2 regions of the Actinosynnema sp. NPDC091369 genome follow, and region 2 is predicted to be linked to the other one. Evidence: predicted binding sites of a transcription regulator. Region 2 holds the regulator's gene; the other holds the start of a gene.

Region 1 (9,698 bases), on a different contig from region 2:
CAGCAGCTCGTCGGACTCCACGACCTCCGCGCCGTCCGGGCCCTCCAGGTGCAGCCGCACCACGCCGTCGACCCGCTCGGCCCGCACCGCCTTGCGCTTGAGCCGCACGTCCCACTTCTCCGACGCGACCTGCGTGAAGCGGGTCGCGACCTCGCGGTCCTCGTGGCGCAGCAGCAGGTCGGACCGCCCGACGACGGTCACCTCCACGCCGAACGACGAGAACACGTGCGCGAACTCCGCGGCCACGAAACCGCTGCCCAGGATGGTGAGGCGACGGGGCAGGGCGTCGAGCCGCATGATGGTGTCGCTGGTGTGGTAGCCGGTGGTGTCGAGGTCGGCCACGTCCGGGATCACCGGGCGGCTGCCCGCGGCGAGCACGAACCGGTCCGCGGTGATCACCTCGCCGGTGCCCGTGTCCAGGGTCTTCGGGCCGGTGAACCGGGCCGTGCCCTCGTAGACGGTGACGTTGGCGTTCTCCTCGGCCCGCCAGTGGCGGCCACCCTCGGAGATGGGGTCGATGCGGCCGAAGATGCGGTCGCGCACGTCGGTCCACCGCACGCCGTCCAGGTGGGCGTCCACGCCCAGCCGCGCACCCGAGGCGGGCGCGGCGGCGACGTCGGCGGTGTGCACGAACATCTTGGTGGGGATGCACCCGACGTTCAGGCACGTGCCGCCGAAGACGCCCTTCTCGACGATCGCGATGTTCCAGCCGGCGAACCGCTCGTCCGCGATGGAGTTGCCGGAACCGGTGCCGATGATGACCAGGTCGAAGTGCCTCACGTCGTGCTGCAACCCGTGCGGTCGGACGCTTGTTCCCGGCGGTGTGACCGGGGTGCGGTCCGTGGTTCGGTCCGGGGGTGGGGTCCGGGCCGGGTTCGGGGCATCAGTGGGCGTAGGTCGGCGCGATGATCGCGCGGGCCAGGGTGTGGAACGCCAGGTTGAAGCTCACCACGGCGGGGGACGCGTCGCCGTCGACGTCGAGCTTCTCCACGTCCACCGCGTGCACCACGAAGTAGTAGCGGTGCACCTGGTCGCCGGGCGGCGGGGCGGCGCCGCCGAACGCGCGGGTGCCGAAGTCGCTGCGGACGTGGAACGCGCCGTCGGGCAGCCCGTCGTCCGACGCGCCCGCGCCGGTGTCGAGCGAGGTCACCGACGCCGGGATGTTCACCACGACCCAGTGCCAGAAGCCGGACGGGGTGGGCGCGTCCGGGTCGAAGCAGGTGACCACGAAGCTCTTGGTCTCCGGCGGGAACCCGGTCCAGCTCAGCTGCGGCGAGGTGTTGCCGGCCTCGAACACGTGCGCGTCCGCCAGGGGTTGGCCGTCGGACACGTCGGTCGAGCTGACCGTGAACGACGCCACCTGCGGGAGCAGCGAGTACGGGTCGGGCGCTACGGGGCGTTCGAGGCTCATCGGGTCCTCCACACGTGATCTTGCGGGACAGACCCGAACGACCCTATCGCCGGCGTGCGGGGGGCGCAGAGGGGTGGTGCGCTGGGGTGGTGCGGTGGACGAGTGGCGGATCGGTGGTGGGTCGGTGTGCGGAGTTGATGCGGAGCTGTGAGCAACCTGAGTGATCCGCTTGGCGTCTCACGTCGAGTGAGCGTCACCTGGATGGGTGACGCCTGGTCGAGGGGGAGCCCGGGATGAGACCCAGGGGAGTGGCGGTTCTGGTCGCCGTCATCGCGGTGGTGGTGGGTGGTTGTTCGGCGCGACCGGAGGCTCGGCAGGAGCCGTCCGCGCCGGTGAGCACCACTGCGACGACAACGACGACGACAACGACCACCGCGCCGCCCACGGCTCTGCCGGGGCCCGGTGGGACCACCATTCCCGTCTTCCAGCAGCCCTACGCCTTCGGCACACCCCAGCAGCAGGCGCCGGCCATCGTGGACGGGATGGTGCCCGTCGTCCGGCGGATCGAGACGGACCGGCCGTACGTGTTCATCACGATCGACGACGGCGCGGTCCGGCACCCGGCCGCGGTGGAGCTGATGCGCAAGAGCGGCGTCGAACCGAGCCTGTTCCTCAACTCCAAGCACGTGGACGGGTACGCGGAGTACTGGAAGGGGTTCGACGGGTTGGCGTCGGTGCACGCGCACACGGCGACGCACCCGGACCTGACCGGCACGTCGTACGAGTTCCAGCGCCAGGAGATCTGCGGCAACGCGGAGCTGCTCCGCACGCAGCTGGGCGCGCGGCCGAAGCTGTTCCGGCCGCCGTTCGGCAACTTCGACCTCACCACGCGGCGGGCGGCGGCCGACTGCGGGTTCACCGCCCTGGTGATGTGGACGGCGGCGGTCAACGACGGGGTGGTGCAGTTCCAGGCCGGTGGGCGGCTCAACGCGGGCGACATCGTGCTGATGCACTTCCGGCACACGTTCGTGGAGGACTTCCTGGCGTTCCTGGAGCGGTGCAAGGCCGACGGGTTGACGCCGGTGGTGCTGGACGATTTCCTGGCCGACCCGAAAGCAACCGTGTGACGTGTGACACGTCTGTTCGGGTGTACCGGTTCGAGCCACGTGCCGGAGCCCTGGAAGCCCCTTTGGAGGGCCGCCATGAACAGCCGTCCCAGAAAACTCGCACTGCTCGTGTTCGTCCTGGCCGCGGTCGGGGTCGTGGTCCCGGCCGCGTCCGTGTCCGCGTCCGCGTCCTCGACGACGCAGACGCCGGTGTTGACCGGCATCCGCACCGGCAGGCACGTCGACTTCGACCGGGTGGTGCTCGACCTCGTCGGCAGCCGCCCGGAGTTCTTCGTCCGGTGCGTCGACCAGCTCCGCTACGACGGGTCCGGTGAGCCGGTCCCGCTGCCGGGCGCGTACTTCCTGGAGGTGCGCCTCGCGCCGGCCGCCGCGCACGACGACGCCGGCAACCCGACCTACACCGGTCCCCGGCAGTTCGGGACGCCCGGGTTGACCAACGTCCAGGCGGTCGCGATCACCGGGGACTTCGAGGCCAACCTCACGGTCGGGCTCGGCCTGCGGAGCGACTCGTGGCACCGCGTGTTCCTGCTCGACTCGCCGACCCGGGTGGTGATCGACGTCGGCCACTGAGGTCGGTGACGTCGGGGTGAAACCACCGTGAACACCCGGTGGTGGTCCGGTTCTCGGTCGGTTCGCCGACCGAGAACCGGTGTGCAGGTGCTGCGGTCCGCGTTGGACTTCCTCGGTGGTCCCGGTCCGGTGCCGCTCGCGATCGGGCTGCTGTTCGCGACGCCGGTCATCGACCGGCTCTTCGTGCGCCGCAAGAGGCTCGGGTTCCGGGTGCTCTACAACTCCAGGATCGGTCTCGGGCCGGAGCGGTTGCACGACGGCACCGACCCGAACTCGCCGCAGCTGCGCGAGCTGGTGCGGGTGCTGGACCGGATGAGCATCGTGGTGATCCGGGTCCGCAACACCGGCAGCTACGACATCGACGCCGAGGACTTCGACAAGCCGCTGACGTTCACCTTCGGCGACCGGGTGGTCTGGAACGCGAGGGTGTCCGAGGCGGGCTCGGAGGAGATGAAGGCCGAGATCCGGCGCAGCCTCCAGTTCTTCGGGTCGGGGGCGAGCCCGGCGAAGGCGTCGCTGCCGACGGTGCGGGAGCGGATGGCGCAGCGCGTGGCCCGGTGGGGCGGGCCGGCGGTGACCGCGGACCCGCCGGGCGAGCCGGTGTGGCGGCGTGCGGCTGGAGAAGCTGGTGCTGCGGCGCAAGCAGAAGTTCAAGCTGCTGGTGGTGCTGCGCGAGCCGGACGCCAACCGGGACGGCGAGCTGGGCAAGGACGTGAAGGTCGTCGGGGACCTGGGCGGCACGGGGATCGTGCACGACGAGCGTCCGGAGCGGCTGATCACCCTGCCCAGGCTGACCGGCGGGCTGGCCGCGGTGTTGGTGGCGGTGCTGGTGCTGGCTTGGCCGCCCGGTTCGACGGACGCGACGGTGGCGTGCGCGACGGGGAAGGTGCGGGTGGAGGGGTCGAGCGTGTTCATGCCGACCATGGCCGCCATCGCCGAGCAGTACGAGCGGGCGTGCCCCGGCGCGGACATCACGACGACCGCGACCGGCAGCATCCAGGGTGTGCGCGAGGTGGCGGGCGCGGAGGGAGGGGAGGGGGTGGTGGCGTTGTCGGACGGCAAGCAGGACGTGCGGGGCGTGTTCGCCCAGCAGTTGGCGATCGTGGTCTACCACGTGGTCGTGCACAGCTCGGTCGGGCTCGACGCCGTCACGGTGGAGCAGTTGCGCGGGATCTACGCCGGTGCGTACACGGACTGGAGCCAGTTGCGGGGCGGGGCGTCGCTGCCGATCCGGATCGTGGGGCGGGGCGGCGAGTCGGGGACGCGGGAGCTGTTCGAGCGGCGGGTGCTGGGTGGGAGCGAGAGCGCGTTGTCGTCCAACGACCGCCGGGTGAAGGACCGGGCCCCGGAGGCGCCGGTGATCCGGTGCGAGCGGGACGAGAACGCCGATGTGGTGCGGGAGATCGGCGCGGTCGAGGGGGCGATCGGGTACGCGGACGCGCCTTCGGTGGCGGAGGCGCGCAAGACGAACGCGCTGACGGCGTTGGCGTTGGACGGGAAGGTGTTCGACGCGGCGGCGGGGGTGGAGGCCGGGTACCCGTTCTGGACGGTGGAGTACCTGGTCACGCGGTCGGAGCCGGCGGCGGGGTCGTTGGTGGGGCGGTTCGTGGGGTACGTGCGGGAGCACGACGGGGCGCGGGTGCGGATGAAGGATGCGGGGTACCTGCCGTGTTGGACGGCGGGCGGGGTGCCGTTGGAGCTGTGCAATTTGAGGTGAGGGTGGGGCGAGGCGGCTCGGGGGAGAGTCCGGCTCGATGTGACATCGGGCCCTTACGGGCACGATGTCACATCGAGCCTTGTGAGTTGGCTGCGGGTGCGTTGTGGGTGGGGTGATTAGGCGGCTGTGGTGGTGGAGATGGTGGTGGTGGCTGGTTCCAGGGCGAGGTTCAGGACTTGTTGGACGTCGGAGACGAGGTGGACGGTCAGTTCGGTGCGGACGGATTCGGGGACGTCGTCCAGGTCGGGTTCGTTGCGTTGGGGGATGAGGACGGTGGTGATGCCGGCGCGGTGGGCGGCGAGGAGTTTCTGCTTGACGCCGCCGATCGGGAGGACGCGGCCGGTCAGGGAGACTTCGCCGGTCATGGCGACGTCGGAGCGGACCGGGCGGCCCGAGAGCAGGGAGGCCAGGGCGGTGGTCATGGTGACGCCGGCGGAGGGGCCGTCCTTCGGGACCGCGCCGGCGGGGACGTGGATGTGGACGTTGCGGTTGGCCAGCGCTTCGGCGCGGTCGTCGTGGGAGCGCAGGTAGGACAGGGCGATCTGGGCCGATTCCTTCATGACGTCGCCCAGTTGGCCGGTCAGGGTGACGCCCGGCGCCCCGGTTTCGGCGGGGGCCAGGGATGCCTCGACGAAGAGGACGTCGCCGCCGGCTCCGGTGACCGCCAGGCCGGTCGCGACGCCGGGGACGGCGGTGCGCTCGGCCGACTCCGGGGTGTGCTTGGGCGAGCCCAGGTAGGTGCGGAGGTCGGGGACGTCGACGGCGACCGGGAGTTCGGTGTGGTCGAGGGCGACGCGGGCGGTGACCTTGCGGAGGATCCGGGCGAGGGAGCGCTCCAGTTGGCGGACGCCGGCCTCGCGGGTGTACTCGCCGGCCAGCTTGCGCAGGGAGGCTTCGGTGATCGTGACGTCGTCGGTGGTCAGGCCGGCTCGTTCGACCTGGCGGGGCAGGAGGTGGTCGCGGGCGATGGTGACCTTCTCGTCCTCCGTGTAGCCGTCGAGCTGGACCAGTTCCATGCGGTCCAGCAGGGGGCCCGGGATGGATTCCAGGACGTTCGCGGTGGCCAGGAAGACGACGTCGGAGAGGTCCAGCTCGACTTCGAGGTAGTGGTCGCGGAACGTGTGGTTCTGGGCCGGGTCGAGGACTTCGAGGAGGGCGGCGGTGGGGTCGCCCCGGTAGTCGGCGCCCACCTTGTCGATCTCGTCCAGGAGGACGACCGGGTTCATCGAGCCCGCTTCGGAGATGGCCCGGACGATCCGGCCCGGCAGCGCGCCCACGTAGGTGCGGCGGTGGCCGCGGATCTCGGCTTCGTCGCGGACGCCGCCCAGGGCGACGCGGACGAACTTGCGGCCCATGGCGCGGGCGACCGACTCGCCCAGGGAGGTCTTGCCGACGCCGGGAGGGCCGACGAGGGCCAGGACCGCGCCGGAACGGCGACCGCCCACGACGCCGAGGCCGCGGTCGGCGCGGCGGCGCCGCACGGCCAGGTATTCGGTGATGCGCTCCTTGACGTCGTCCAGGCCCGCGTGGTCGGCGTCGAGGACGGCGCGCGCGCCCGCGATGTCGTAGGCGTCCTCGGTGCGCTCGTTCCACGGCATGTCCAGGACGGTGTCCAGCCAGGTGCGGATCCAGCCGACCTCGGGTGACTGCTCGGCGGTGCGCTCCAGCTTGTCGACCTCGGCCAGGGCGGCCTTGCGGACGTTGTCGGGCAGGTCCGCGCCTTCGACGCGGGCCCGGTAGTCCTGCTCCTCGGTGGCGGGCTTGCCGTCGAGCTCGGCCAGCTCCTTGCGGATCGCGGCGAGCTGCTGGCGCAGCAGGAACTCCCGCTGCTGCTTCTCGACGCCTTCCTTGACGTCCTTGCGGATGGTCTCGGCGACGTCCAGCTCGGTCAGGTACTCGCGACCCCACTCGAGCAGCTTCTCCAGCCGCTCGGTGACGTCGCTGGTCTCCAGCAGCCAGACCTTCTGCTCGTCGCTGAGGTACGAGGCGTAGCCGGCCAGGTCGGCCAGGGCGGACGGGTCGTCCACCTGCTGGACCGAGTCGACCACCTGCCACGCGCCGCGCTGCTGGAGGATCGTGGTGACCAGCGCGCGGTACTCGCGGGCCAGTTCCCGGGTGTGGTCGTCGACCGGTGCTTCGTCGGTGATGGTGGCCTCGACCCACAGGGCCGCGCCGGGGCCCGTGGTGCCGGTGCCGATGCGGACCCGCTCCGTGCCGCGCACGACGGCCGCGCGCTCGCCGCCGGACAGCCTGCCGACCTGCTCGATCAGCGCCAGCGTGCCCACCTTCGCGTACTTGCCGTCCAGCCGGGGCACCAGCAGGACCTTCGACTGGCCGCCCGCGGCCGTCGCGGCTTCGATCGCGGCGCGGGCCTCGGCGGTGGCGTCCGAGCCGCTGATCCGGATCGGCACGACCATGCCCGGCAGCACGACCACGTCGTCCAGCGGCAGCACCGGCAGCACCAACGTCTCGCCCATGAGTCCCTCCAAAGTTGAGTCTGACTGGCTCAACCAAGGTGAGCCCGGGATTGTTTCCGGTAGGTGTTCGCCCAGAGCGAGCGTCCATTCGGGGGTTGTGCCCGGTTTGCGGCGCGGACACGATCACGCGGTCGACTCACGAGGAGATGGCGCATGGAGCAGGCGAGCTGGGTCCCGTCCTCGGTGGACCTGGACCGGCCGAGCGCGGCCCGGATGTACGACTACTTCCTGGGCGGCTCGCACAACTTCGCGGTCGACCGCGAGGCGGCCAAGTCGGTCGAGCAGATCTTCCCCGGCATGTCCGGCGCGGCCCGGGCCAACCGGTCGTTCCTGCGGCGGGCCGTGCGGTACCTGCTGTCCCAGGGCATCGACCAGTTCCTGGACCTCGGGTCGGGCATCCCGACCGTCGGCAACGTGCACGAGATCGCCCAGCAGACCAACCCCGGTGCCCGGGTGGTGTACGCGGACGTCGAGCCGGTGGCCGTCGCGCACAGCACGGCGCTGTTGGCGAACAACCCGCTGGCCAGCGCGATCCAGGCGGACCTGCGCGACCCGGACTCGGTGCTGGGCAACGAGGAGGTCCGGTCCGTGCTCGACTTCGACCGGCCGATCGGGTTGCTGATGGTCGCCGTGCTGCACTTCGTGCCCGATTCGGACGACCCGCACGCGGCGATCGCCCGGTACCGGGACGTGCTCGCGCCGGGCAGCCACGTGGCCATCTCCCACGCGACCTGGGACGGCGTGTCGCAGGAGGGGCGGGAGAGCGGTGAGCAGGTCAACGCCATCTACCGCCGCACGGACAGCCCGCTGGTGCTGCGCACGGGCGCGGAGGTCGCGGCGTTCTTCACCGGCTTGGACGTCGTGGAGCCCGGTGTGGTGCCGCTGAGCGAGTGGCGGCCGGACTCGGACGACGCCTACATCACCGCGTACGCGGGGGTCGGCCGGAAAGCCTGAGGTGTTCGACCGCCAGCCTGGCGGCCGTGCCGATCACCGCGTCCGCTCGGGGCAGGGTGAAGGCGGTGCTCGCGCTGCGGGTGAAGACGGCCACCGCGTAACGGCCGCCGTCGGGGTACTCGACCACGCCGACCTCGTTGCGGATCGTCGGCAGGGTGCCCGTCTTGCCCGCCACGCGCACGTCGTCGAACGGGAAGCCGGACGCCAGGCGGTGCGGCCAGACCTGGCGCGCCATGGCGTGGCGGATCGGCGCGCAGTCGTCGTGCCGCCACACGTGGCGCAGGAGGGTGGTCAGGTCGCGCGCGGTGCCGCGGTTGGTGTGAGCGGGGTCCAGCGCCCGCAGCCGGGACAGGACGACGGGGTCGGTGAACGCGGCCGGCGGTTCGTCGGGCGCGGCGTCCTCGGCCAGGGCGCGCATGAAGTCCCGCGCCCGGTGGACGACCAGCGTGCGGTGCAGGTCGAGCCGGTCGAGGGCGTCGTTGATCGCGTCGAAGCCGATCAGGTCGACCAGGGCGTCCGCGGCGGCGTTGTCGGAGACGGTGACGGCCAGGTAGGCCAGATCGCGCAGGGACATCGTGACCGGGTCGAGCATGCCCCCGATGCCGGTGGGGCCGGTGCTGCGGTCGTGGTCGAGGGTGATGCGGCGGGTCAGGTCGTGGTCGCTGTGGTGCAGGGCGACCAGCAGGGGGATCTTGAAGACGCTGGCCAGCACGACGGGGTCGTCCGCGCCGACGGACAGCTCGTGGGCCGGGTGGTCGAGGTCGACGGCGTGGAGCTTGCCGGTGACGCCCGCGTCGGCGAACGCGGCGCGCACCCGTGCGGCGGTCACGACAGGTACTCCGCGGCCGGGCGGGGATAGCGCGGCAGCGTGCCCTCGGCGTGGCGCATCCCCTGCGCGGTCAGGACTTCCGTGACGGCGTCGGAGAAGGCGGTGACGGCCGGGGTCTGCCGGCCGCGCGGCCAGGCGGCCGAGGTGCGCCAGAGCAGGGGAGCGCCGCGCAACGGCCGCCAGACCGCGTCCGGCGGTGGTGCGACGCCGTCGTGCAACGCCACCGCGCCGCCCGCCAGGACCAGGCCCAGCGCGAACTCGGGGTTGCCCGCCTGGTGGACCTCGGCGGGCGTGTAGCCGTGCCGGGCGCACGTGGTCAGCACCTCGTCGTGCAACGCGGGCGCGGTGGCGCGGGGGAACAGCACGAGCGCCAGGCCGTTCAGGTCGGCCAACCGGACCTCCGGCGCGGCGGTCAGCGGGTGGTCGCGCGGCAGCAGGACGCCCAGCGGGCTGGTCAGCACCGGGCCGAGGGTGAGCCACGAGACGTCGAACGGGAACCGCAGCACGCCGACGTCCAGGCTCCGGTCGGCCAGCGCGCGCAGCTGCTCGGCGGTGCCGATCTCGCGCAGCTTGAGCTCGACGGGGCTGCGGCGGCGGAACGCGGGCAGCAGCGCGGCCACCGCCCGTCCGCCGAGGTCCGGTGGCACGCCCGCGCGCAGCGACCCGGCCTCGC
Region 2 (9,698 bases):
GGTCTCCTCGAACTGCCAGCCGCGCAACGCCGCCCAGCGGCGACGTTCGCGGTTACGCGCGGTTCGCTGCGCCCGGTCGGTCGCGAGCAGGGCGAACCCCGCGACGCCCGCTACCGCGGCGACGGTGAACCAGACCCACGCCGGTATGCCCACGGTGCGAGAGTAGCGGGCGGCGGTGAACAAACGAAGATCACTTGGGGCGTGGTTCGCGCAAACGGATCAAGCTGTTACCCGGATCGCGGGTCGCACCCGCCGGCGACCGCGACCCGCCGGACGACCACGGGGCCGGACTTATCCACAGGCCACAGCGTTGTCCACAGGCCGGGCCCGGGCACACCCCGGCTGTCGGTCCTCGCCGGCAGAGTAAAAACAGGGGTCCCCCGGTCGGGGACCCCTGCGTAGCCGGTTCGACACGTGGGACTCGACACGCGGGTGCGACACGCGGGGCGTGCCGCCGGCGGCCACCTCCTTGGTCGGACGATGACCGACGGCACCGACGACGACACCGACGACGCGGCGTGCGCCCGGCGAGCCCGGAGGGCCGTCGAGCGCAGGCCGCGCCGCCAGGAGGCCCGTCAGAACCGAGGCCCGTCAGGACCGCGGGCCCGTCAGGACCGGCCGACGATCAGGCCCGAGTGGTCGTCCAGCACCTCGACCTTCACCGTGTCCCCGTCCCGCACCTCGCCCGCCAGCAGCTCCTTCGCCAACTGGTCGCCGATGGACGACTGCACGAGCCGCCGCAGCGGCCGGGCCCCGTACACCGGGTCGAAGCCGTTGAGCGCCAGCCACTCGCGCGCCGCCGGGGTGACCTCCAGGGTCAGCCGCCGCTGCGCCAGCCGCCGCCCGAGCCGGTCCACCTGGATGTCCACGATGGACGTCAGCTCCTCGGTCGCCAGCGAGTGGAACACCACGACGTCGTCCAACCGGTTGAGGAACTCCGGCTTGAAGTGCGTCCGCACGATCGACATCACGGCGTCGTTGCGCTGCGGGTCGTCCAGGGTGGCGTCCGCGATGAAGTGCGACCCGAGGTTCGAGGTCAGCACCAGGATCGTGTTGCGGAAGTCCACCGTGCGGCCCTGACCGTCGGTCAACCGGCCGTCGTCGAGCACCTGGAGCAGCACGTCGAACACGTCCGGGTGAGCCTTCTCGACCTCGTCCAGCAGCACCACCGAGTACGGGCGGCGGCGGACCGACTCGGTGAGCTGGCCGCCCTGGTCGTAGCCGACGTAGCCGGGGGGAGCGCCGACCAGGCGGGCCACCGAGTGCTTCTCGGAGTACTCGCTCATGTCGATGCGGATCATCGCCCGCTCGTCGTCGAACAGGAACTCCGCCAGCGCCTTGGCCAGCTCGGTCTTGCCGACGCCGGTCGGGCCGAGGAACAGGAACGACCCGGTCGGCCGGTCCGGGTCGGCCACGCCCGCGCGGGTGCGCCGGACCGCGTCCGACACGACCCGCACCGCCTCGGCCTGCCCGACCACGCGCCTGGCCAGCTCGTCCTCCATGCGCAGCAGCTTCGCCGTCTCGCCCTCGAGCAGCCGGCCCGCCGGGATGCCCGTCCACGCGGAGACCACGTCGGCCACGTCGTCCGGACCGACCTCCTCCTTCAGCATCACGGCCGCGTCCTGCGTGGTGCGGGTGGCTTCCTCCAGCTCCTTCTCCAACGCCGGGATGCGCCCGTACCGCAGCTCGGCGGCCCGGCCCAGGTCACCGTCCCGCTCGGCCCGCTCCGACTCGCCGCGCAGCTGCTCCAGCTGCTCCTTGAGGTCGCGGACCTTCTCGATCGAGCCCTTCTCGTTCTGCCACCGCGCGGTCAGCCCGGCCAGGTCCTCCCGCTGCTCGGCCAGCTCGGCGCGCAGCGCGGCGAGCCGTTCCACCGAGGCCGGGTCCGACTCCTTGGCCAGCGCCATCTCCTCGATCTCCAGCCGGCGCACCGCGCGCTCGACCTCGTCGATCTCGACCGGGCGCGAGTCGATCTCCATGCGCAGCCGGGACGCGGACTCGTCCACCAGGTCGATGGCCTTGTCCGGGAGGAAGCGGGCGGTGATGTACCGGTCGGACAGGGTGGCGGCGGCGACCAGCGCCGCGTCGGTGATCCGCACGCCGTGGTGCACCTCGTAGCGGTCCTTGAGGCCGCGCAGGATGCCGATCGTGTCCTCGACCGACGGCTCGCCGACGAAGACCTGCTGGAAGCGGCGCTCCAGGGCCGGGTCCTTCTCCACGTGCTCGCGGTACTCGTCCAGGGTGGTCGCGCCGACCATGCGCAGCTCGCCGCGCGCCAGCATCGGCTTGATCATGTTGCCCGCGTCCATGGCGGACTCGCCGGTCGCGCCCGCGCCCACGATCGTGTGCAGCTCGTCGATGAACGTGATGACCTGGCCCGCGGAGTCGGTGATCTCCTTGAGCACGGCCTTGAGCCGCTCCTCGAACTCGCCCCGGTACTTCGCGCCCGCGACCATCGCGCCCAGGTCGAGCGCGACGACCTTCTTGCCGCGCAGGCTCTCGGGCACGTCACCGGCCACGATGCGCTGGGCCAGGCCCTCGACGATGGCGGTCTTGCCGACGCCGGGCTCGCCGATCAGCACCGGGTTGTTCTTCGTGCGGCGCGACAGCACCTGCACCACGCGGCGGATCTCGGTGTTGCGGCCGATGACCGGGTCCAGCTCGCCCTTGCGGGCGCGTTCGGTCAGGTCGACGCCGTACTTCTCCAACGCCTGGTAGGTGCCCTCCGGGTCCGGGCTGGTGACCCGCGCGGAGCCGCGGACCTTGCCGAACGCCTCCTTGAGCCCTTCGGGGTGCGCGCCGTGGCGGCGCAGCAGGTCGGCGACCTGGCCGCCGTGGTGGGCGAGGCCGACCAGCAGGTGCTCGGTCGACACGTACTCGTCACCCATCTCGGTGGCCAGCTCCTGCGCCTTGCCCAGCACGCGGACCGCGTCGCGCGAGAACTGGGGCGCCGACACGGACGACCCGCTGGCCGCGGGCAGCGCCCTGGCCAGCTGCTCCAGCTCCTTGTGCACCTGCTTCGGGTCCGCGCCGACCGCGGACAGCAGGGGCGCGGTGAGGCCGTCGCCCTGGGCCAGGAGCGCGCCGAGGAGGTGGACCGGGCCGACGTCGGGGTTGCCCGCGATGGTCGCCGCCTGCACGGCGGCGGACACGGCCTGTTGCGTCTTCGTGGTCGGGTTGAAAGCGTCCATTCCTCACCTCGGTCGGGTGTTCGTGCGCAGGGGCCGGCGTTCCGCACAGCCATCATCCAGGTCAACGTCAGAAAAGTTGAGCCAGTTCCACTCAACCCAGTGGAAGTCGTGTGGTGTGGGCCACGGTGAGCCCCCCGGAAAAACCCTGGTGCGCCGATCGTCCCCGGCCGAGACGATCAGCGCATGACTTCCCTCGTGCAGCACATCACCGTCGACTGCAAGGACGCCTACGCGCTGGCCGGCTTCTGGAGCCAGGTCACCGGTCAGCCGATCTCCGAGAACGACTTCCCGGGCGACCCCGAAGCGCTGGTCGCGCTGCCCGAAGGGCCGGGGCTGCTGTTCATTCAGGTCCCCGAGCCCAAGTCGGTCAAGAACCGGGTGCACCTCGACCTCAAGCCGGACACCACGCGTGACGCGGAGGTGGAGCGGCTGCTCGGGCTCGGTGCCGCGCTGGTGTCCGACATGCGCCGTCCCGACGGCACGGGGTGGGTCGTGCTGGCCGACCCGGAGGGCAACGAGTTCTGCGTTGAACGCAGCGCAGCGGAGCGCGCCGAGCAGGGCTGACCACCGTCACCCACATGTCGCAGCGGGTTGTCCACACGGGCACCTGAGTTGTCCACAATCCGCAGGTGGGAATCCACAGGCGACTGCGGCCCACCGCACCGGGGCGGTCTGCCGGCCGCCACCAGGGTGAACGTCGGCCGGGAAACCCCGGGCGGGACGCCGCAGTCACGTCGCCGACGTGTCAGGTTGCGCACGTCCGCGGGGGATCGGCCGCCTGACGGTGGGCCGCAAGCGCCGGATTCGGTATATGTGGAAGGGAATGTCCACCCTTTCGCCGCAACTCCGTGCGACCGTACGTAACCGGACTGCACTCGAAGGTGGCATCAAGGAGTCAACCGGCCAGTTGGCGGGTTAGTGTCCCCTCGTCGGGGATGGAAGCTTGACGAGGACGTAGCGCCCTTGCTGGCGCCGCCAGAAACGTGGAGACTGCGCCCGGACCATGACTGCGAACGCCGTGTTGAGCCCCATCCCGAGCCCGCCACACCGCGAACCCCCTCCTGGTGTCACCGCCATGGTGCGGATGATCAGGGAGAGCTTCGCGGTGGTGGAGCCGCGCGCCGAAGAGGTAGCCAAGTTCTTCTACGGCATGCTCTTCAGCCTCGCGCCGGCGACCCGTGAGATGTTCCCCGTGAACATGGAGGTCCAGCGCAGCCGACTGCTGCGCGCCCTGGTCCACGTCGTGCAGATGGTGGACAGACCCGACGACCTCATCCCGTTCCTGCGGCAGCTGGGGCGCGACCACCGCAAGTTCGGCGTGGTGAACGTGCACTACGAGTCCGTCGGCACGGCGCTGCTCGCGGCGGTGAAGAAGTTCGCCGGGCCCGCGTGGACGCCGAAGGTCGAGATGGCCTGGGCCGAGGCGTACACGATCATGGCGCGGGCGATGCAGGAGGCGGCGGCGGCCGACGACGGCCCGGCCTACTGGCACGCGACCGTGCTGGAGCACCAGCGGGTGAGCTGGGACCTGGCGGTCGTGCGGTTGCAGCCGGACCACCCGGTCGGGTACCGGGCGGGGCAGTACGTGAGCGTCGAGACGCCGCAGCGCGCTCGGCTGTGGCGGTACTACTCGCCCGCGAACGCGCCGCGTGACGACGGCATCATCGAGTTCCACATCCGTTCGGTCGAGGGCGGGTGGGTCAGCCGGTCGATCGTCGGGCACACCCAACGGGGTGACGTGTGGCGCATCGGGCCGCCGATGGGGCGGCTGAGCGTCGACCGGAAGTCCGGGCGGGACGTGCTGATGGTCGCCGGCGGGACCGGGGTCGCGCCGATGCACGCGATCATCGACGAGATGGCGCAGTGGGGCGAGAACCCGCGGGTGCACCTGTTCATGGGTGGGCGCAGCCGCGAGGACCTGTACGACCTGGACAACCTGCAGCGGTTCGCGATGACCAACCCGTGGCTGACCGTCGTGCCGGTGCTGGAGTCGGACCCCGGTGCGCGCGGGGTCGAGCAGGGCACGCTGGCCGACGTGGTCACGCGCTACGGGGCGTGGGAGGACCGGGACGTGCTGGTGTGCGGCTCGCCGTCCATGATCCGGGCGACCGTGTCCCGCATGCTGGTCGCCGGCACCCCGCTGGACCGGATCAAGTACGACCCGTTCACCCTGGACTGACCCGCTAACCGAAACTTTCTCACGTTCGCCGATCCCACGTGCGCGTGACGTTCGCCCACGTCACGGCCGCCCGGGCCGCACCGCCCCCAGCACGGCCGCCAGCGTGTCCGGACGGCTGGTCTGCGGGCAGTGGCCGCCGTCGACCTCGATCGCGTCGACCCCGAGCCGTTCGCGCGCCGCCCGCCGCATCCACGACGGCCGCAACGTCCGGTCGTCGCGCGGCAGCACGTAGGTCGACGGCAGGTCCGGCAGCTCGTGCACCTCGCGGTACGTCGCCGCGGGGTAGAACAGGCGCACCGTCCGCAGCCCCGCCCGCACGCCCGCCAGGTCGCAGTCGTGGAACAGGAAGTACGCCGCCACCACCGGGTCCGCGGTGGGCGGCTCGGTGAGGGACCGCCACTCCGGGTTGAACATCTCGCCGGAGTCGACCGCCAGCTCGTCGGCCAGCGACACGGGCCCGGGGATCATCGCGGCCACCCAGACCAGGTGCGACGCGGCGACGGCCCGCGCGATGGCGGGCATTAGCAGGCCCGCGCCGGAGTGGCCCACCAGGACCGGGGCCAGCGCGTCGCCCGCCTGGGCGCGGACGATCGCGGCGTAGTCGACGGCGCGCAGTTCGGGGCGGTCCGTCGGCAGGTCCACGGCGACGGTGCGGTGGCCGCGTTGGCGGAGCAGGTCCTCCACCGGGCGCCACGACGCCGGCGACTGGGTGGTGCCGTGCACGAAGACGTAGTCCACGGCGTCCAGTCTGGCCCGGGTCGGGCCGGACGGCGTGGGCTGTGCGGCGGCAAGGTCGGCCGACCAGTCGAGCCGCGCAGTCGACCGGGGCAGTCAAGCGGTGGCGGACGGGGTGGTGGTCGCGGGGTGCCTCGTTCTAACCGAGGGACGGTAACAGTGTTTCCGTACATTTCCGCGCCATGTTCACCCCATTGGGCGACTCGGTTTCAGCGTCTGGAGTTCGGCTTCCAGACGACCAGCGCGGTCTCGTGGCGCACGGGGACCAGGTCGCGGCGGTACGAGGCGTGCACGGAGGCGGCGGCGTGTTCGGCGGCGGCCATGGCGGAGGCCAGTTGTTCGGTCAGTTCCTGCACCTTGGCGCGCAGGGCGCCGACCTCGTTCTCCAGCTCGATGATCCGCTTGATGCCCGCGAGGTTCACGCCCTCCTCCTGCGAGAGGCGTTGCACCTCGCGCAGCAGCACGATGTCGCGCATCGAGTACCGGCGCCCGCCGCCGGACGTGCGGCCCGGCGACACCAGGCCCAACCGGTCGTAGGCGCGGAGGGTCTGCGCGTGCAGACCCGACAGCTGGGCCGCCACGGAGATGACGAAGAACGGGGTGTCCTCGTCGGTGCCGGGCGGGAACGGGAAGCTCACACCGACCTCTTCTCCAACAGGGCGTTGAGCTCCGCGCGCGGGTCGTGCTTCGCCGTCACCGACGCGTAGTTCTCCAACGCCTCCCTGGCTGCGGCATCCATGTTGTTCGGCACCGCCACGGTCAGCGTGATCAGCAGGTCGCCGACCTGGCCGTCACGCCGGGCGATGCCCTTGCCCTTCGCCCTGAGCACACGGCCGCTGGCCGTGCCCGCGGGCACCTTCAAGGTCACCTTGCCCTCCAGCGTGGGCACGGTCAACGTGGTGCCCAGCGCCAGCTCGGGGAAGGTCACCGGCACGGTCACGGTCAGGTCGTTGCCCGACCGGCCGAAGATCGGGTGCGGGTTGACGTGCACGCGCACGAACAGGTCGCCCGCGGGCCCGTTGTTGCGGCCCGGCTCGCCCTGGCCGGCCAGCCTGATCCGCTGGCCGTCGTCCACGCCCGCCGGGATGCGGATGGTCAGCGTCCGGGTCTTCGTGCTCACGCCGTCGCCCTCGCACTCCGGGCACGGGTCGTCCACGATCCGGCCGGTGCCGCGGCAGTCCGCGCACGGCTCGGAGAACGCGAACGCGCCCTGGCTGCGGGTCACCAGGCCGGCGCCGTTGCAGTTCGGGCAGGTCCGCGGCGACGTGCCGGGACGCGCGCCGGAACCCGCGCACGTGCCGCAGGTCGCCGGGCTGGACAGGCGCATGGGCACGGTCGCGCCCTTGACGGCCTCGGTGAAGTCGATCCGGACGTCGGTCTCGACGTCCTCGCCGCGGCGCGGCCTGGTGGCCGAAGCGGACGTGCCGCCCCGGCGGTTGAACAGGCCGCCGAGCAGGTCGCCGAGCCCGCCCATGCCGCCGGGCTGCGCGCCCTGGCGGCCGAACAGGTCGCCGACGTCGAACCCGCCGCCGCCCGTGCCGAAGCCGCCGGGGAACCCGCCGCCCCCGGAGAAGAGGCGGCGGGCCTCGTCGTACTGCTTGCGCTTCGCGGTGTCCGACAGCACGCCGTACGCCTCGGACACCGCCTTGAACCGCGCCTCGGCCTTGGCGTCACCGGGGTTGGCGTCGGGGTGCAGTTCCCGCGCCAACTTCCGGTACGCCTTCTTGATCTCGTCGGCCGAGGCGTCGGAGGTGACGCCCAGCTCGCGGTAGAAGTCCTTCTCGATCCAGTCGCGAGCGCTCAACGGACGCCGCCCCCTCTCTCAGTCCTGCTGCTCTTCGACCGGCTTGTCGGCGGCCTCGTCGACGACCGGCTGCCCGGCGGCCGGTTCGTGGTCGGTCACGGCGACCAGCGCGGGCCGCAGCACGCGCTCGCCGAACCGGTAGCCGCGGCGGAGCACGGCGGTGACGGTCGGCCCGCTGACGTCCGGCGAGGTGCCGTGCTGCACGGCCTCGTGGACGGACGGGTCGAACTCCTCGCCCTCGTGCCCGAACGGCTCCAGCCCGGTGCCGTGCAGGGCGCCGACCAGCTTGTCGGCCACCGCCTTGAACGCGCCGGTGAGGTCGCCGTGCGCGCCGGCCCGCTCGATGTCGTCGAGCACGCCCAGCAGCTCGCCCGCCACCTGCGCCTTGGCCGTGGTGATCACCAGTTCCCGGTCGCGCTCGACGCGCTTGCGGTAGTTGGCGTACTCCGCGGTCAGCCGCTGGAGGTCGGCGGTCCGCTCGTCGAGCTGGGCCTTCAGCTCGACGGACGGGTCGACGGACACGGCCTGCGCCTCTTCGGGCGCCTCGGGTGCGGCGTGCTTGCCGCCGGTCTCGGGCTCGGCCGGCGCTTCGGCCGACGACGCCTCGGCGTTCTCGTCGGCCGGGGCCTGGCGCACCTCACCCGTCTCCGGGTCGACGCGCCTGCGGTCGCGCACCACCACGTGGGGCTGTTCCTCGGACTGGGTCACTTCTTCTCGTCCTCGTCGACGATCTCCGCGTCCACCACGTCGTCGGCCTTGGGGGCGTCACCGGCGGCCGTGCCACCGGCGGCACCCGCGGCGTCGGCCGTGGGGGCGGAGTTGGCGTACAGGGACTGGCCGATGGCCTGGGACTCCGTGGCGAGCTTCTCCACGGCGGCGCGGATCTTGGCGATGTCCTCGCCCTTGAGCGCCTCGGTGGTCTCGGCGACGGCCGCGGTGACCTTCTCCTTGACCTCGGCCGGGATCTTGTCCTCGTTCTCCTTGAGGACCTTCTCCGTCTGGTAGACCAGCGTCTCGGCCTGGTTGCGGACCTCGGCCTCGTCGCGGCGGCGCTTGTCCTCCTCGGCGTGCGCCTCGGCGTCCTTGATCATCCGCTCGATGTCGTCCTTCGGCAGCGCGGAGCCGCCGGTGATCGTCATCCGCTGCTCCTTGCCCGTGCCCATGTCCTTGGCGGACACGTGCACGATGCCGTTCGCGTCGATGTCGAAGGTGACCTCGATCTGCGGGACGCCGCGCGGGGCCGGGGGCAGGCCGGTCAGCTCGAACATGCCGAGCTTCTTGTTGTCCCGGGCGAACTCGCGCTCGCCCTGGAACACCTGGATCTGCACGGACGGCTGGTTGTCGTCGGCGGTGGTGAAGATCTCGGAGCGCTTGGTCGGGATCGTCGTGTTGCGCTCGATGAGCTTGGTCATCACGCCGCCCTTGGTCTCGATGCCCAAAGACAGCGGGGTGACGTCGAGCAGCAGGACGTCCTTGACCTCGCCCTTCAGCACACCGGCCTGCAGCGCCGCGCCGACCGCGACGACCTCGTCCGGGTTCACGCCCTTGTTCGGCTCACGGCCGCCGGTGAGCTCCTTGACCAGCTCGGCCACCGCGGGCATGCGGGTGGAACCGCCGACCAGCACGACGTGGTCGATGTCGCCGACGCTGATGCCGGCGTCCTTGATCACGTTGTTGAACGGCGCGCGGGTGCGCTCCAGCAGGTCGTTGGTGATGCGCTGGAACTCGGCGCGCGACAGCGTCTCGTCCATGAACAGCGGGTTCTTGTCCGCGTCCACGGTGATGTAGG

The links. The regulator HspR, encoded in region 2, represses chaperone genes until heat shock. The targets are predictions, from matches to a motif close to ANNTTGAGTNNNNNNNACTCAANNT.
Region 1: lon (endopeptidase La) is a predicted target of HspR. The motif match lies at 7,254-7,278, and genes of this name have one in related genera.

What each region holds. Positions count from the first base shown of each region.
Region 1 is NZ_JBIVUG010000003.1:534,916-544,613, forward strand. It holds gene ACIQMJ_RS15065 (mycothione reductase) at 1-780, opposite strand, end outside; gene ACIQMJ_RS15070 (YbhB/YbcL family Raf kinase inhibitor-like protein) at 884-1,411, opposite strand; gene ACIQMJ_RS15075 (polysaccharide deacetylase family protein) at 1,645-2,478, shown strand; gene ACIQMJ_RS15080 (AMIN-like domain-containing (lipo)protein) at 2,554-3,048, shown strand; gene ACIQMJ_RS15085 (PstS family phosphate ABC transporter substrate-binding protein) at 3,659-4,765, shown strand; gene lon (endopeptidase La) at 4,882-7,242, opposite strand; gene ACIQMJ_RS15095 (SAM-dependent methyltransferase) at 7,396-8,196, shown strand; gene ACIQMJ_RS15100 (serine hydrolase) at 8,162-9,025, opposite strand; gene ACIQMJ_RS15105 (LysR family transcriptional regulator) at 9,022-9,698, opposite strand, start outside.
Region 2 is NZ_JBIVUG010000001.1:1,227,786-1,237,483, reverse strand. It holds gene ACIQMJ_RS06070 (TtfA family protein) at 1-153, opposite strand, end outside; gene clpB (ATP-dependent chaperone ClpB) at 609-3,191, opposite strand; gene ACIQMJ_RS06060 (VOC family protein) at 3,375-3,755, shown strand; gene ACIQMJ_RS06055 (FAD-binding oxidoreductase) at 4,267-5,370, shown strand; gene ACIQMJ_RS06050 (alpha/beta fold hydrolase) at 5,431-6,108, opposite strand; gene ACIQMJ_RS06045 (heat shock protein transcriptional repressor HspR) at 6,315-6,743, opposite strand; gene dnaJ (molecular chaperone DnaJ) at 6,740-7,909, opposite strand; gene grpE (nucleotide exchange factor GrpE) at 7,928-8,617, opposite strand; gene dnaK (molecular chaperone DnaK) at 8,614-9,698, opposite strand, start outside.